3 regions of the Nocardioides endophyticus genome follow, and region 1 is predicted to be linked to each of the others. Evidence: predicted binding sites of a transcription regulator. Region 1 holds the regulator's gene; each other region holds the start of a gene.
What was found. Region 1 encodes LexA, which represses DNA repair genes until DNA is damaged. Its sites were predicted from a motif close to TCGAACANNTGTTCGA; they were not measured.
Positions count from the first base shown of each region.

Region 1 (5,477 bases):
CTGCCCGCGCGTGTGTGTCGGCGTACCCCAAGGCCGGCGAGGACGCCGACGCCGGGCTGACCCAGGCAAGGGGCGCGGTGCAGGAGGTCTTCGCGACCGCCGACCGGATGGCCGCCGACCTCGACTCCGACGTGCTCTGGATGTCGGAGGGCACCGAGCGGATGCCCCCACGGCTGTGCGTCGCGCCGCTCCAGGTCTGGGGCCCGATGCGCGACAAGCTGCTCGCCGACAAGACCGTCGTGTTCACCTCCGCCACGCTGATGCTCGGTGGCGACTTCGCGTCGGTGGCGACCAGCGTGGGCCTCAAGCCGACCGAGCGGGTCGTCGAGGGCCAGCCGGCGCCGGACCGTTCCGACGGGGTGATGCCGTGGCGTGGGCTCGATGTCGGCAGCCCGTTCGACTACGGCCGCCAGGGGATCCTGTACGTCGCCAAGCACCTGCCGCCCCCCGGTCGCGACGGCATGAGCAAGGCCACGCTCGACGAGATCGTGGAGCTCGTCGACGCCGCCGACGGTCGCACCCTCGGGCTGTTCTCGTCACGCCGCGCTGCGGAGGCCGCGGCCGAGGTGGTTCGTGAGCGGCTCCCGCACCTGACGACCCTCGCCCAGGGTGATGCGCAGCTGCCGGAGCTCGCGGCGCAGTTCGTCGGCGACCCGCACATCTGCCTCTTCGGCACCCTGAGCCTGTGGCAGGGCCTCGACGTCCCGGGCGACACCTGCCAGCTGGTGCTGATCGACCGGATCCCGTTCCCGCGCCCCGACGACCCGCTGCTCAGCGCGCGCCAGAAGGCCGCCGACCAGGCCGGCGGCAACGGCTTCATGCAGGTGGCGGCCACCCATGCCGCGCTGCTGCTCGCGCAGGGCGCCGGTCGGCTCATCCGGACCCACACCGACCGCGGCGTCGTCGCCGTGCTCGACGCGCGCCTGGCGACGGCGCGCTATGGCAGCTTCCTCAAGGCGAGCCTGCCGCCGATGTGGACGACGACCGACCCCGCCGTCGTACGACAGGCGTTGAAGCGGCTCAGCGCACCGCAATGACGCGGTAGCGCATTCGGCGGTTGTCGTCCTTCGGCGTGCCGCTGCAGGAGTAACGGTGCTCCATGTCGCGCCAGCACCCGCCGTAGCGAATGCCGGCGTTGGAGAGGGTGACGTCGACCCGGGTGACCTTGCGGGCGTTGAAGGCGACGAGGGCCTTGCCGTTGCCGCGCTTCGACACGGGCACGAACCGGCTGGTCGGTCGACCCCGCTTGTCGTACGTCGTCACGATCGCGGCAACGCCGCGATTCTTGTTCGGCAGGTCGACGACGACCCGCAGACGCCAGTGCTTCATGGACCGGCTGGGCTTGACCTGCACGGTCTTGGTGGCGAGGTGGTCGACCTTTGCGACCTGCCAGCGGGTGTCGTGCCGCTTCGGGCTGAAGGTCCACGATCGCGCGGCCCTGGCCTTCGGGTAGCTCGAGCCCTCTTCGTAGTGCCGTCCCGGCTGCCGGTTGGCGGCGCCGAACTGGGCATACACGCGACGCAGGTCGGTGCCGCGGGAGGCGAGCTCCCTGCTCACCGCCTGGATCGAGTAGCTGTCGTAGCGGGGGCCACGCGAGCTGTCGGCGCGCTCCCAGATCTTGCGCACGATCACGGGCAGCTCGCCCTGTGCCTCGGGGAAACGCTCGGACAGGTAGCGGAAGAAGATCCACTCGCCGTACTGACGCCCGCTCGCGTCGAACTGGTCCAGCGCCTGTCCGGGCTGGCGCAGCGGGCTGGCGGCGAGGTACTGCCGGTTGTCGTTGATCTCGTCGTAGACCTCGTCCTCCGCCCACGTCGCCGTCGCCTCCATGAACCAGGCGTCCTCGGTGTAGTCGTAGGCGAACTGAGTGGCGTGGAAGAGCTCGTGCGCCGCGGTCACCTTGAGGTTCTCGATCCACGACCGCTGCGGGAAGTTCGCGAAGTCGTGGTCGAACGCGCAGTACGCCGGCGTGTTGTACGGGCCGTTCTGCGCCGGGAGCTCGGAGGCGTCGCAGAAGCCGTAGAGCTCTGGGTGGCCGGCCGCCCCGAAGTCGACCAGGTAGATGTCGAGCCGCGCGTCGCCGCCCGCGGTGCCGTCCGACATCGGGGCCCGGTAGCCGGCGGCGGCGTACGTCGCCAGCACCTGGTCGGCCACGGCGCCCGCATCGTCGACGTGGGACATCGGCGTCTTGCCGAGATCCCAGTGGACGACGACCGCGGCGAAGGCCTTGGTCTGCTCGTTGGCCCAGCCGTACGCCTTGGGGGGACGCTCCGCCAGCGCCCGGGCGCGCGCCCGCTCGGCGCGCGGGAGGTCGTCCTGACGCAGCCGCAGATCACGCAGGGCCAGGGTCAGGTCCCGGCTGTCGCCGACCGACGGGGTGGCACTCTCTACCGCCGTCGGGTCGAGGATCCCCTCGACCTGGTCGAGCGCACTGGTCGCGGCCTCGGCCGCACCCGTCTCGGTCGCAGGAACGAGCTCGGGGTTGTCCGCCTCGGCGTACGCAGGTGCGCTCATGACCCCCCAGGCGAGCGCGCCGACGAGCAGGCTCGTCGCGGGCAGGGTCAGACGGCCGAGAGTAGGAAGGCGCACCCCACCACTGTCCACGATCGAGCCAAGAAACGCCCAACTCCGGCGCGTCGGCGGCGGGTCGCCGGTGGTTCGAGCTTGTCGAGACCCCCGCAGCGCGGGTGCTCGCTGCTCGACCGACGGCGGGATCCGGCCCCGCCATCAGTCGACGACTGGGGCGTCCTCGTGTGCTGGTGGTGGGTCCAGGGTTCGTCTGGTCCGGTCGCTGCGTGGCCACAGTCGCGGCAGCGGGATGCGACCGACGGCCCGGGCGGCCGCCCAGCCGACCAGAATCACCAGCCAGCCGACGACAGCGTCGATGACCCAGTGGTTGCCGGTCCCGACGATCACGATCGCGGTGCCCACGGCATACGCCCAACCGAGCACGCGCACCCACCTGCGGGTCGCGTAGACCTGCAGCGCCAGGGCCACCCACAGGGACCAGCCGGCGTGGAGAGAGGGGAACGCGGCCAGCTCGTTGGTCAGCCCGCCCAGTCCGCGCGGTGCGGACGCGTCGGCGCCCCACCAGCCGTCGGCTGCGTGCAGGCTGAGGACGTCGACGTATCCACTGATGAAGCGCGGCGGCGCCGTCGGCATCACGAGGTACGCCGCGAGGCCGAGCAGCGTGCCGATGACGAGCGCCCGCCGAGCGGGCCCGTAGCGGTCGGTGCCCAGTCGCCACAACCAGATCAGCACGGCCGCGGTCACGACGTAGTGCAGCGAGGCGTACCAGTAGCTGCCGGCAAGGCCGAGCACGCGATGGTCGGTGAAGAGCTGGTTGAGCGGAACCTCCCAGTGGATGCCCAGGAGGGTCTCGACGTGGAGCAGGTCGTTGGCCCGGGCCAGCGCGGGCTGCAGGCTCGTGTCGGCGAGCAGCCGGGCCAGGCTGTAGAACACCCAGAGCGCGAGGATGAGCAGCAGCTCGAGGGCAGCACGAGCCCAGCGGGTCTTCGTCCGCTGGCGGGCAAGAGCAGGTGCCGTGGTCACAGCACCAGCGTCTTTCATCGGCCCTCCCGTGCCATCGGGGATGTCCCCCTTGATGAACCCCGGGTCCGATCAGGTCATTCCCGGGTGATCAGACCCGCCGCAGCACCGCAGTCACCTTCCCGAGGATGGTCGCGTCAGTGCCGTCAATGGGATCGTAGTTCGGGTTGTGCGGCAGGAGCCACACCTTTCCGTCCTTGCGCTGCAGAGTCTTGACCGTCGCCTCGCCGTCGAGCAGTGCCGCGACGATGTCCCCGTTCTCCGCAGTCTGCTCCTTGCGGATGACCACGTAGTCGCCGTCGCAGATGGCCGCCTCGACCATCGAGTCGCCGGAAACCTCGAGCAGGAAGAGCTCGCCCTCGCCCACCAGCTGCTTCGGGAGCGGGAAGACGTCGTCGTACCGCTCCTCCGCCAGGATCGGCCCACCGGCGGCGATCCGGCCGATCAGCGGGACGTACGCCGCCGACGGCACCTGGTCGCCCACGCCGGTCTCGTCGTACGACGAGTCGTCGGCCGTGCCGAGCGAACGTCGGGCGGCCATCACCTCGGGCAGGAACACCTCGAGCGCCCGGGGACGGTTGGGGTCACGCTTGAGGAAGCCCTTCTCCTCCAGCGTCTTCAGCTGGTGGGCGACGCTCGAGGAGCTGGTCAGCCCGACGGCCTCGCCGATCTCACGCATGCTCGGCGGGTAGCCGCGCATCTCGATCGAGTCCTTGATCGTCGCGAGGACGCGCTGCTGTCGCGGGGTGAGCCCGGTGGCATCGGGCGGCCCGTCGGGCAGCTCGCGCACCGTCATCTTCTTGGCCATGGGTCACACGCTAGCCATCGCGGCCGCTCGGTTCAAACATTTGTTCGAACGGGCGTGTCGGCGCACCGGCCGTCGAAGATCCATCGAACAATTGTTCGGTCGACCTCTTGCGTCGTTCGAACACGTGCTCTAACGTCGTACACACGTTCGATCGAACACCTGATCGAGATGATGGTCCAGGCAGGCCGAGACCGGCTGTCGGTGGCCGCCACTAGAAATGGTGTTACCGAGAAGACCACTTCCCCAGGAGCCACCGATGAGCACCATGACGATCGACCAGATGTTCCAGTCGAGCACCCGCCCGCGCAGCACGGTCCGCCTCACCCGGCGAGGCCGCGTCGTGGTCGTGATGCTGGCCCTGATGGCGGTCCTTGCCGTCGGCATCGTGGTGGCCGCGGGCTCCGTCGCCACCGACAAGGCCGGCACGCCCGAGCCGTCCGCCGTCGTGATGGTCGGCCCCGGCGACACCCTGTGGGACATCGCCGCAGCGGCCGCCGACGACGGCGACGTCGCCTCGATGATCGATCGCATCTCGAAGCTCAACGCGCTCGACTCCGGGATGCTCGTCTCCGGCCAGCGCCTGCTCATTCCTGTCGACTGACTGCCTCGAGGCCACACAGATTTCGTCGAGCGCTTCGACCCCGCTCGACGGACCGGGGAAGACGAGGGGCGGAGCCACGTGGCTCCGCCCCTCGCGGCACTTCACTAGGGTCTTCGCCATGGCTGGCTACTCAGGCACTCCGCTGCTGCGCAAGCTGGGGATAGGGGACGAGCACCTGGTGCTGCTCGACCGGGCCCCTGCGGGCTTCGAGCTGGGCCAGACCGGCGCGCGCGTCGTACGCCGGCTGCCGGGATCGAGCCTCGACGTCACGCTGACCTTCCAGACCCGACTGGGCGAGCTGGAGTCGCGGCTGCCGACGATCTTCGACCGGACCGTGACCGCCGGGATGGTGTGGGTGTGCTGGCCCAAGAAGGCAGCGCAGAAGGCGCTCGGCATCGTGAGCGACCTCGACGACGCAGCGGTGCGCGCCCTCGGACTGCGCCTGGGCTGGGTCGACGTGAAGGTTGCCGCGATCGACGACACCTGGTCGGGCCTGAAGTTCGTGCGCCGGCTCAAGGA
Region 1 is NZ_BAABKN010000014.1:165,835-171,311, reverse strand. Features, by position in the region: gene ABEA33_RS11005 (ATP-dependent DNA helicase) at 1-1,037, shown strand, start outside; gene ABEA33_RS11000 (MXAN_6640 family putative metalloprotease) at 1,021-2,589, opposite strand; gene ABEA33_RS10995 (phosphatase PAP2 family protein) at 2,728-3,552, opposite strand; gene lexA (transcriptional repressor LexA) at 3,641-4,357, opposite strand; gene ABEA33_RS10985 (LysM peptidoglycan-binding domain-containing protein) at 4,614-4,958, shown strand; gene ABEA33_RS10980 (DUF3052 domain-containing protein) at 5,077-5,477, shown strand, end outside.

Region 2 (5,477 bases), on a different contig from region 1:
TCGAGAGCGGGAGCGACCTGGGTGATCGGCAGGCCACAGCGGCGCAGCAGCTCGTCGGCCCAGCTCAACAGCAGGTCACCGAGCAGGACCGCCGCGGCCGCGCCGTACTGCTCCTGGTCGCCGCGCCAACCGGCCGCGCGGTGCTCGGCCTCGAACGCGCGGTGCGTGGCGGGACGGCCGCGACGCGTGTCCGAGGCGTCCATGAGGTCGTCGTGGACGAGCGCACTGGCGTGCAGGAGCTCGAGCGAGGCGCAGGCGCGGACCAGGGCGTCCTCGTCGGCCGGCGTCGGAGCCACGGCGCGGTGGCCCCAGTAGCAGAACGACGCCCGGAAGCGCTTGCCGCCGCTGACCGACGTACGGGCCTCGGCCACCAGCCGGACGGCGTCGCTGCCGAGCGGCTCCAGCAGGGCCGCCTGCTGGTCGATGAAGGCGTCGAGCGCACCCTGGACGCGGGCGCGGAACCCGGCGCTGTCCCACCCGTTCGCCGTCACGGCCACGAGACTAACCAGTGGACGACGATGCCGGATGAGTGGTCCCCGTCCTTAGACTGTTGCGTATGGCGAACACGCAGGCACCGCGGATCGGCGACCTCATCCGAGCCGGCGAGCGGTCGTTCTCCTTCGAGTTCTTCCCGCCGAAGGACGAGGCCGGCGAGGTCCAGCTGTGGCAGGCGATCAGCGAGTTCGAGCCCTACCGCCCGACGTTCGTCTCCGTGACGTACGGCGCCGGCGGCTCCACCCGCGAGACCACGGTCCGGGTCACCGGCCGGATCGCGACGGAGACCTCGCTGACGCCGCTCGGCCACCTCACCTGCGTCGGCCACACCCGCGAGGAGCTCGAGGGCATCCTGGACGCGTACGCCGAAGCCGGCGTGCACAACGTGCTGGCCCTGCGGGGCGACCCGGCCGAGGGTCCCCGGGCCGAGTGGGCGCCGACCGAGGGCGGGCTCAACTACGCCCAGGAGCTCGTCGAGATGGCGAGCGCTCGCCACGAGTTCAGCGTCGGGGTGGCCGCGTTCCCGGAGGGCCACCCGTCGGCCGAGTCGCTCGACCACGACGCCGACGTACTGGTCGCGAAGGCGCGGGCCGGTGCGGAGTTCGCCGTCACCCAGATGTTCTTCCGCGCGTCCGACTACTTCGCGCTGGTCGAGCGGGTCCGGGCCCGCGGGGTCGACATCGCGATCCTGCCGGGCATCATGCCGATCCTGAACCTCAACGCGATCCGTCGCCAGGGTGAGCTGATCGGCACCGAGGTGCCGGCCGAGATCATCGACCGGATCTCCGCCCACGAGGGCGATCCGGTCGCCGTACGCGCCGAGGGCATCAAGATCGCGGTCGAGCTGTGCGACGAGCTGCTCGCCGGCGGCGCGCCGGGCCTGCACTTCTACACGCTGAACCGGTCGAAGGCGACGCGCGAGATCTTCGCCGCCCTCAACATGTCGGTCTGAGCTCGGCCGCGGCGTCGGCGGCGTACCCACGGACGAAATGGTCGTGCGGCGGTCCCGGAGGCAACCAGATCGTCCGTGGCTATCCCGACGCGACCACCTACGCCGGCCCGACCTCAGCCGCCACCAGCGCGGCCGACAGCCCCACGAACGGCAGCCCGGCCCCGGGAGTGGCGTGGGCGCCCGCGGCGTACACGCCGGCGATCGGGGTGCGCGGCCCGAGCCGCTGACGCACGGTCGCGCGGCCCTGCCACAGCACGCCCATGGGTGAGCCTCCCCAGCGTTCGACCTGCTCGCGCGGGCTGAGGTCGACCCGCTCCACCACCTGCTTGCGGACGTCGATCCGGTGCCGCGCCAGCGCGCGCAGGATGTCCTCGGAGAGTCGACCACGCCCGTGCACCGTCAGCGTCGACGCGCCGGAAGGAGCCCGCCCCCCGGTGCGCACGACGAGCGTGGCCTCGCCGTGGAGCACCAGCTCATGCGGCAGGTCCGGCAGGTCACCCTCCAGCCCCAGGTGTGCGACCACCGGCGGGATCGCCGGCATGGTGCGCGCGACGTACGCCGCCAGCGCGGGCAGCCCGCGCGGGTCGACGGCGCACACGACGACGTCGGCGTCGAGCGAGCCGACGCTGGTCTCCACGGCAACGACCCGGCCGTCGCGGACGACGAGGTCGGTCGCCTTCGTGCCGGTCAGGGTGGTGACCTTCCGCGTCGTCAGCCGGTCGGTGAGCGCGGCGCCGAGCCGGGCCATCCCGCCCTCGACGGTCCAGGCGCCGAACCGCTGCTCGACGTACGCCGTCGAGCCCGCCCACGCCGGCACGTTGCGAAGGTCGTGTCCCTCGGCGACGAACGGGTGCCCCGCCACCAGCCGCAGCCGCTCGTCCTTGAAGGTCTTCTTCAGCCGCTTGAAGAGCATCTCCCGGCTGTCGAGCCGCGCGGCCAGGTTGCGGGGCAGGTCGTCCGGCGACCAGGGATTCTCGAGATAGCCCCGGCGCAGCACCTCCCAGTCGTCGGCGTACGACGCGACGTGGTCGACCCACCGCTGCCCGAGGCCGCGGCTGAGCCCGTCGAACGCTGCGAGCTGGCCCGCCCGCCCGCTCGGCACCACGACCGACGAGCCGTCGGCGAACCGGTGCTCGCGGATGCAATCGAGCGGCACCAGCTCCAGCTCACGCTCGATCGGCCGGCCGGACTTGCGGAAGAGGTCGCGCAGGACGGCGGGCAGCAGCGTGTACGTCGGTCCTGCGTCCCAGGCGAACTCGCCTGCGGTCACCTCCGACAGCGGCCCGCCCAGGCCGGCCGAGCGCTCGACCAGGGTGACCTCGTGTCCGAGCTTGGCCAGCCGGAGGGACGCCGCCAAGCCGCCGAAGCCGCCGCCGACCACCACCACCCGTGCCATCGGGTGCTCAGGCCTCCGCGTCGATGACGCGCGCGAGCGAGCCCTCGTCGCGACCCACGACGGTGGTGCCGTCCGCGGCCGTGATGATCGGTCGCTGGATCGTCCGCGGATGCGCCGCCAGCGCGGCCAGCCACTCGGCGCGGTGCTCGGCGTCCCTCGGCAGGTCGATGCCCTCCTCGCGCGCCTCCTTCGGACGAGCGACGTCCCACGGCTCGAGGCCCAGCCGCTCGATGACGGCACCGAGCTCGTCGACGGTCGGCGGCTCGTCGAGGTAGCGGCGCACCGTGTAGTCGACCCCGGCCCGGTCGAGCTCGGCGACGGCCGTGCGGCACTTCGAGCACGCCGGGTTGAGCCAGATCTCCATCACTCGACCTCGATCTCGGGCGCCCCGGTCATCGCCACGAGCTCGTCGTACGTCGTGGAGTAGACGGCGGCCGGGTGCCCGGCGCCGGCCCAGATGACGTCGTACGTGCGCAGCCAGGGATCGAGGTACGTCGGCACCGGAGCCGGGTGGCCGATGGGGGAGACTCCGCCGATCACCTGGCCGGTGTGCTCGCGCACGAAGTCCGGCGTCGCCCGCTTGAGTTTGCTCACACCGAGCGCCGTCGCGACCTTGGTGGTGTCGACGCGGTGGGCACCCGACGTCAGAATGAGCACCGGCGTCGTGTCGGCGTCGAAGAGCAGACTGTTCGCGATCGCACCGACCTCGCACCCCAGAGCCTCGGCCGCGAGCGCCGCGGTGTGCACCGAGTCGGGCAGGATGACGATCTCACCGGTGCCGCCACGTCGCGTGTGGTCGTCGCGGAAGCGGGTGATCGACGGGTGTTCGGTGTTCATGGTCGAGACCCTAGGGCAGCGTGCTGCCCCAGGAGCGCGACCGGTGACGAGGAGGAGACGCATGAGTCAGGACCGGCCCGCATCGGTGACGATGGCGGTGTGGATGACCTGGGCACTGGTCGTGCTGTCGGGAGTGATCGCGCTCCTGTCCCTCGTCTTCAAGAGCGAGCTGACGGACGCGTGGAAGTCGGGCCGCGTGAACTCGGGATCGGTGGAGCCGCCGGCGATCGTGCCGGTCGTGGTCGTCATGCTGATCGTGGTGGCCCTGCTCGCCCTCGTCCTGATGGAGTTCTTCCGCTCCCGGCACGGGTGGGCTCGAGCAGCGCTCACCGTGACGGTGGTGCTGATGGCGCTGAGCACCCTGGCCACCCTCCGGATCGGACCGCCGACGCTCTTCGTGGTGCTGTCGGTCCTCGGCCTGGTGATCCAGGCGGGCGTTGTCGGTGCGCTCTGGCACCGTGACACCTCGGCGTACCTGCGCGAGCCGGCCGCCGAGCCCGCCGGCACCTGACGCGTCATCTGCGTCGGCTTCGTCCGCACTCTTGACGCGGTGTCGGAGGGCGGGTGTACCTTGATGGCGTTCGAACATGTGTTCGAACGCGGTTCGGCGGAGGTGACCTCGACCCTCGCCTCCGCCGGGCCGGCGCTACCCGGAGAGGTGCCCGATGAACCCCTACGCACTGCCCGCGACCACCCACTCCTACCTCGCCCGTGCGGCCGAGTCGCTGAGCGAGGCCGTCGCCGCGACCGAGGCTCCTGTCCGCTACGCCTGCGCCCACGTGGCGGCGCTGCGGGCAGCGGCCGCGTTGCTGTCGGCGCGCGCCCGCCCCGCGGCCAGCCGCGGCCGGCGTCCGCAGAAGAATGCCTGGGTGCTGCTCACCGAGGTGGCGCCCGAGCTCAGCGAGTGGGCCACCTTCTTCGCCGGCGGCGCCGCCAAGCGGGCCGCGGCCGAAGCCGGGTCGAGCCGAGTGGTCGCCGAGCGGGAGGCCGACGACCTGGTCCGCGACGCCGACCGGTTCCTGGCGGTGATCGAGCGCTCCCTCGGGTTGGTGCCGCACCTGCCGTTGGAGATCCGGGCTGCGGCGGTGCGCGCGGGCTGAAGCCCTCTAGGGTTGGCGCATGACCGACAGCGCCCGGCCCAGCGAACGCCGCTCGGCGGCTCGCACCTCCGTCGTCTGGGATGCCGTACGACCGCACGTCTCAGCGGGTGCCGACGTCCTCGACATCGGCGGCGGCACCGGCGGCTTCGCGGTCCGGGTCGCCGAGCTCGGGGCGCGGGTCACGGTCGTCGACCCCAGCCCGGACGCGCTGGCGGCGTTGGCCCGACGTGCCCGCGAGCTCTCGGTCGAGGTCTCCGCACAGCAAGGCGATCTGTCGTCGCTGCTGGAGGTCACCGGGCCCAGCAGCGCCGACCTGGTGCTGTGTCACGGCGTGCTCGAGGTCGTCGACGACCCGGCCGCCGCCCTGGCGACCCTGCGTCAGGTGCTGCGCCCCGGTGGTGTCCTCAGCCTGCTGGTCGCCCAGCGGCACGCGGCCGTGGTCGCCCGGGCGATGGCCGGCCACTTCGCGCAGGCGAAGGCGCTGCTCGATGCCGGACCGGGGGAGCGCGACGGTCGCGCGGGCCACCGCTTCACGGCCGACGAGGTGACCGCAGTGGTCTTCGCTGCGGGTTTCGCGGTCGAGTCCGTCCACGGCGTACGCGTGTTCGCCGACCTGGTCCCGGGCTCCCTGCTCGACCTCGAACCCGGTGCCACGGCCGCCCTGGTCGACCTCGAACGAACCGTCTCCGAGCGCCCG
Region 2 is NZ_BAABKN010000036.1:167,071-172,547, forward strand. Features, by position in the region: gene ABEA33_RS25315 (polyprenyl synthetase family protein) at 1-491, opposite strand, end outside; gene metF (methylenetetrahydrofolate reductase [NAD(P)H]) at 557-1,447, shown strand; gene ABEA33_RS25325 (phytoene desaturase family protein) at 1,545-2,843, opposite strand; gene ABEA33_RS25330 (ArsC/Spx/MgsR family protein) at 2,851-3,207, opposite strand; gene ABEA33_RS25335 (YbaK/EbsC family protein) at 3,207-3,680, opposite strand; gene ABEA33_RS25340 (hypothetical protein) at 3,742-4,191, shown strand; gene ABEA33_RS25345 (SAV_6107 family HEPN domain-containing protein) at 4,346-4,780, shown strand; gene ABEA33_RS25350 (methyltransferase) at 4,800-5,477, shown strand, end outside.
Region 2: the regulator LexA is predicted to act here: its motif matches at 4,262-4,277, upstream of ABEA33_RS25345 (SAV_6107 family HEPN domain-containing protein).

Region 3 (5,477 bases), on a different contig from region 1:
TGCTCGTTCGCGGGCTGGCGTTCCGGAACGAGGGTCAACTGGACCTGCGAGCTCTACAGCCCGCTCGACGGCACGGTGTACACCAGGCGCACCGGCTACTGGAACGCGCCGCCGTCGTCCCATACCACGTCGACGTTCAAGTGGACGACGAACCTGGGCGAAGGTGCGTTCTGCACGCGGGCCCACGGCCTCAGCGTCGACGGCGGCGACACCGACGTCACCTGCTGATCGGTCGTGAGGTCGGCGTAGGGCGGCGTGGTGGGTGGTTGACGGCCGGACCGGTAGCCTGCTGCCGCCATGATGGAACGTTTCCGCGCCTTCTTCACGAAGGTCATCTCTCCGGTCGCCCACCTGCTGATCCGTCTCGGCGTCAGCCCCGACGCCGTCACGCTCGTCGGCACACTCGGAGTGTGTGCCGGAGCGCTGGTCTTCTTCCCGCAGGGGAAGCTGCTCACCGGCGTCCTCGTCATCACCGCGTTCGTCTTCAGCGACCTGCTGGACGGCTACATGGCGCGGACGACCGGCCGGGTCAGCAAGTTCGGCGCGTTCTGGGACTCCACCCTCGATCGGGTCGGCGACGGTGCGATCTTCATCGGTCTCGCCCTTTACTTCGCCTGGGAGGAGCCGAGCAAGCTCTATCTGGTGCTCAGCCTGGTCTGCCTGCTCATGGGCGGCGTCACGTCGTACGCGCGCTCGCGCGGCGAGACCCTCGGGTTCGATGTCAAGGTCGGCATCGCCGAGCGCGCCGACCGCCTGGTCGCGATCCTGGTGATGACCGGTTTGGGGGCCATCTTCGACCTGCCGGTCCTGATGTACATCGCCCTCTGGGCACTGGCGATCGCGTCCACCGTGACGGTCTGCCAACGCGTCTGGGTGGTCCGGAAGCAGGCGCTGGCGGAGGCGGCACTACGCTCTCCTCATGAGTGAAAGCACAGGCACTACCCGGGTCAAGCGCGGCATGGCAGAGATGCTGAAGGGTGGCGTGATCATGGATGTGGTCAACGCCGAGCAGGCGAAGATCGCTGAGGATGCGGGCGCGGTCGCGGTGATGGCGCTCGAGCGGGTCCCGGCCGACATCCGCGCCCAGGGCGGCGTGTCCCGGATGAGCGACCCGGACATGATCGACTCGATCATAGAGGCCGTCTCGATCCCAGTGATGGCCAAGGCCCGCATTGGCCACTTCGCCGAGGCGCAGGTGCTGCAGTCGTTGGGTGTGGACTACATCGACGAGTCGGAGGTGCTGACGCCGGCGGACTACGAGAACCACATCGACAAGTGGGCGTTCACGGTCCCGTTCGTGTGTGGTGCGACCAACCTGGGTGAGGCGCTGCGGCGGATCACCGAGGGCGCGGCGATGATCCGTTCCAAGGGCGAGGCCGGCACCGGTGACGTCTCGAACGCGGTGACGCATATGCGCACGATTCGCAAGCAGATCCGTCGCCTGGGGGCGTTGGAGGGCGACGAGCTGTTCGTGGCGGCGAAGGAGCTGCAGGCGCCGTACGACCTGGTCAAGGAGGTTGCCGGGGCCGGGAAGCTGCCGGTGGTGCTGTTCACCGCGGGTGGGATCGCGACGCCGGCGGATGCGGCGATGATGATGCAGCTGGGTGCTGAGGGTGTGTTCGTGGGGTCGGGGATCTTCAAGGCGGGCAACCCGGCGCAGCGTGCGGAGGCGATCGTGAAGGCGACGACGTTCCACGATGACCCGGACGTGGTCGCGAAGGTGTCGCGTGGTCTGGGTGAGGCGATGGTGGGGATCAATGTCGAGGACATCCCGCAGCCGCACCGGCTCGCCGAGCGCGGCTGGTGAACCGGACCGTCGGCGTCCTCGCCGTCCAGGGCGACGTGCGAGAGCACGTCCGGATGCTCGACGGTCTCGGCGTCCGCGCGGTGACGGTACGGCGTACCTCCGAGCTGGACGCCTGCGACGGGCTCGTCATCCCGGGTGGTGAGTCGACGACGATGGCCAAGCTGGCTCGCACGTTCGACCTCTTCGAGCCCATCCGGCACCGCCTCAAGGAAGGAATGCCGGCGTTCGGGACCTGCGCCGGGATGATCATGCTGGCCGACCGGATCGAGGACGGTACGGCGGACCAGGAGACGCTCGGCGGGCTGGACATCACCGTGCGCCGCAACGCCTTCGGGCGACAGGTCGACTCGTTCGAGGGCGACCTCGCTTTCTCGGGCCTCGACGCTCCGGTGCACGCGATCTTCATTCGGGCGCCGTGGGTCGAGGCCGTCAGCGACCGGGTCGAGGTGCTCGCCCGTGTCGATGGAGGAGAGGCCGCGGGTAGGATCGTCGCGGTCCGTCAGGGTTCGCTGATGGCGACGTCGTTCCACCCCGAGGTGGGTGGCGACCCCCGGGTGCACCGCCTGTTCGTGGACCTCGTGTCCGAGGCTGAGTAGAAGAGGGACGTATGTCTGGCCACTCCAAGTGGGCGACCACCAAGCACAAGAAGGCGATCGTCGACGCCAAGCGCGGCAAGCTGTTCGCGAAGCTGATCAAGAACATCGAGATCGCGGCGAAGATGGGTGGCCCCGACCCGTCCGGCAACCCGACGCTGTACGACGCCATCCAGAAGGCGAAGAAGCAGTCGGTGCCGAACAAGAACATCGACTCCGCGGTCAAGCGCGGCGGTGGCCTCGACGGCGGCGGCGTCAACTACGAGACGATCATGTACGAGGTCTACGGGCCCCAGGGCGTGGCGCTCCTCGTCGAGTGCCTGACCGACAACCGCAACCGGGCCGCGATGGAGGTCCGCACCGCGGTCACCCGCAACGGTGGCACCATGGCCGACCCCGGCTCGGTCTCCCGACTCTTCACCCGCAAGGGCGTCGTCGTGGTCGGCAAGAGCCAGGAGCGCGGCGGCAAGCCGTGGGAGGTCAGCGAGGACGACGTGCTCGAGGCGACCCTCGACGCGGGCGCCGAGGACGTGAGCGACCTCGGGGACAGCTTCGAGATCCAGTCCGAGTCCGGCGACGTGGTGGCGGTCCGTACGGCGCTCCAGGCTGCCGGCATCGACTACGACTCCGCCGAGGTCCAGTTCGTGGCGACCATGGACATCCCGGTCGCCGAGGTCGAGGTCGCGGGCAAGGTCTTCCGGCTCGTGGATGCCGTCGACGACCTCGATGACGTCCAGAACGTCTACAGCAACGCGGACATCCCCGACGAGGTGCTCGAGTCGATCGACGCGTAGCGAGGACGCGCCGGCGGACTCGCTGATGGTGGTCGAGCAAGACGACCGGCGTGTCGAGACCCGGTGAGCCGAGGAGCAACGGTTAGCGTGGACACCGAACAGGTGTTCGACAGGAGGGCTGACCGATGCGCGTGCTGGGGATCGACCCGGGGCTGACCCGCTGCGGCATGGGCGTGGTCGACGGCATGGTGGGGCGACCACTCACTCTGGTCGACGTCAACGTGCTGCGCACGTCGTCCGGCCTGCCGGTGCCCGAGCGCCTCGTGACCATCGAGAAGGGCATCGACGCCTGGCTCGACGAGTACCGGCCCGACGCGGTCGCGGTGGAGCGGGTCTTCGCCCGCTCCGACGTCAGCACCGTGATGGGCACGGCCCAGGCGAGCGGCATCGCGATGGTCTGCGCCGCCCGGCGCGGGCTGCCGATCGCACTGCACACCCCGAGCGAGGTCAAGGCGGCCGTGTCGGGCAACGGACGGGCCGACAAGGCGCAGGTCGGCGCCATGGTGACCCGGATCCTCCGGCTCGATGCGCCACCCAAGCCGGCCGACGCCGCCGACGCTCTGGCGCTCGCCATCACCCACATCTGGCGCGGAGGCGCCCAGTCCCGCATCGATGCCGCCCTCGCCGCGGCCGGTGCCTCGACAGGCTCGATACCCGGGAGAGTACGCAGATGATCGCCTTCGTCCGTGGCCAGGTCGCCGCCGTGACGCTGTCCAGTGCCGTGCTCGAGGTCGGGGGAGTCGGTCTCGAGCTGATGTGCACGCCCGGCACCCTCGCCACGTTGCGCCCGGGTCACTCGGCGACGCTGCCCACCAGCATGGTCGTGCGCGAGGACTCGCTGACCCTGTTCGGTTTCGCGGACGAGGACGAGAAGCAGATCTTCGAGCTCGTCCAGACGGCCTCCGGGGTCGGCCCCAAGGTCGCCCAGGCCATCACCGCCGTACTCGCGCCCGACGACCTGCGCCGCGCCATCGCCTCCGACGACGTCAAGACACTGACCCGGGTCCCGGGTATCGGTCAGAAGGGTGCGCAGCGGATCATCCTCGAGCTCAAGGACCGGATCGGTGCCCCGACAGGAGGTCGCCCCGCGGCCGCCGCCTCGAGCGAGTCGTGGCGCGACCAGGTCCACCAGGGGCTCATGGGCCTGGGCTGGACGACCCGCGATGCCGAGAAGGCCGTCGACGCCGTCGCGCCCGAGGCCGGCTCCAGTCCCGACGTCGGTGCCCTGCTGCGAGCGGCGCTGCGTACCTTGAGCAAGGCCTGAGCATGCACGAGGACGACCTGGCCGCGGCAGAGGAGGTCCACTTCGCCTCGCTGACGGCTGCGGAGGCCGACGGTGACGAGCGCACCATCGAGGCGGCACTGCGCCCGCGGACCCTGGACGAGGTGGTCGGCCAGGTCCGCGTCCGCGACCAGCTCGGTCTGGTCCTCGAGGCCGCCCGTCGGCGGGGTCGAGCGCCTGACCACGTGCTGCTGTCCGGTCCTCCCGGCCTCGGCAAGACGACGCTGGCGATGATCATCGCCGGCGAGATGTCCTCACCGCTCCGGCTGACCAGCGGCCCGGCCATCACCCACGCCGGCGACCTGGCCGCGATCCTGTCCGGCATGAACGAGGGCGACGTCCTCTTCGTCGACGAGATCCATCGGATGGCGCGCCCGGCCGAGGAGATGCTCTACATGGCGATGGAGGACTTCCGCGTCGACGTCGTCATCGGCAAGGGACCTGGCGCGACCGCGATCCCGCTCGACATCCCGCCGTTCACGCTCGTCGGTGCCACGACGCGCGCCGGCCTGCTGCCCGGCCCGCTGCGCGACCGGTTCGGCTTCACGGCCCACCTCGAGTTCTACGAGCCGCACGAGCTCGACCTGATCATTCACCGCTCGGCCGGGCTTCTCGGCGTCGTGCTGGAGGCCGACGGCGCCGCCGAGATCGCCTCGCGCTCGCGTGGCACTCCGCGGATCGCCAACCGGCTGCTGCGCCGGGTCCGCGACTACGCCCAGGTCCGGGCCGACGGCGTCGTGACCCTCGACGTGGCCCGGGCGGCGCTCGAGCTCTACGAGGTCGACGAGCTCGGCTTGGACCGCCTCGACCGGGGCGTGCTCGACGCGCTGTGCCGGCGCTTCGGTGGCGGGCCGGTCGGCATCTCCACCCTGGCCGTGGCCGTGGGGGAGGAGCGGGAGACCGTCGAGGAGGTGGCCGAGCCGTTCCTGGTGCGCAACGGCTTCCTGGCGCGTACGCCGCGGGGCCGGATCGCCACTCCGGCCGCGTGGCAGCACCTCGGT
Region 3 is NZ_BAABKN010000026.1:106,708-112,184, reverse strand. Features, by position in the region: gene ABEA33_RS20390 (hypothetical protein) at 1-228, shown strand, start outside; gene pgsA (phosphatidylinositol phosphate synthase) at 298-927, shown strand; gene pdxS (pyridoxal 5'-phosphate synthase lyase subunit PdxS) at 920-1,807, shown strand; gene pdxT (pyridoxal 5'-phosphate synthase glutaminase subunit PdxT) at 1,861-2,403, shown strand; gene ABEA33_RS20370 (YebC/PmpR family DNA-binding transcriptional regulator) at 2,415-3,194, shown strand; gene ruvC (crossover junction endodeoxyribonuclease RuvC) at 3,329-3,868, shown strand; gene ruvA (Holliday junction branch migration protein RuvA) at 3,865-4,458, shown strand; gene ruvB (Holliday junction branch migration DNA helicase RuvB) at 4,455-5,477, shown strand, end outside.
Region 3: the regulator LexA is predicted to act here: its motif matches at 3,289-3,304, upstream of ruvC (crossover junction endodeoxyribonuclease RuvC).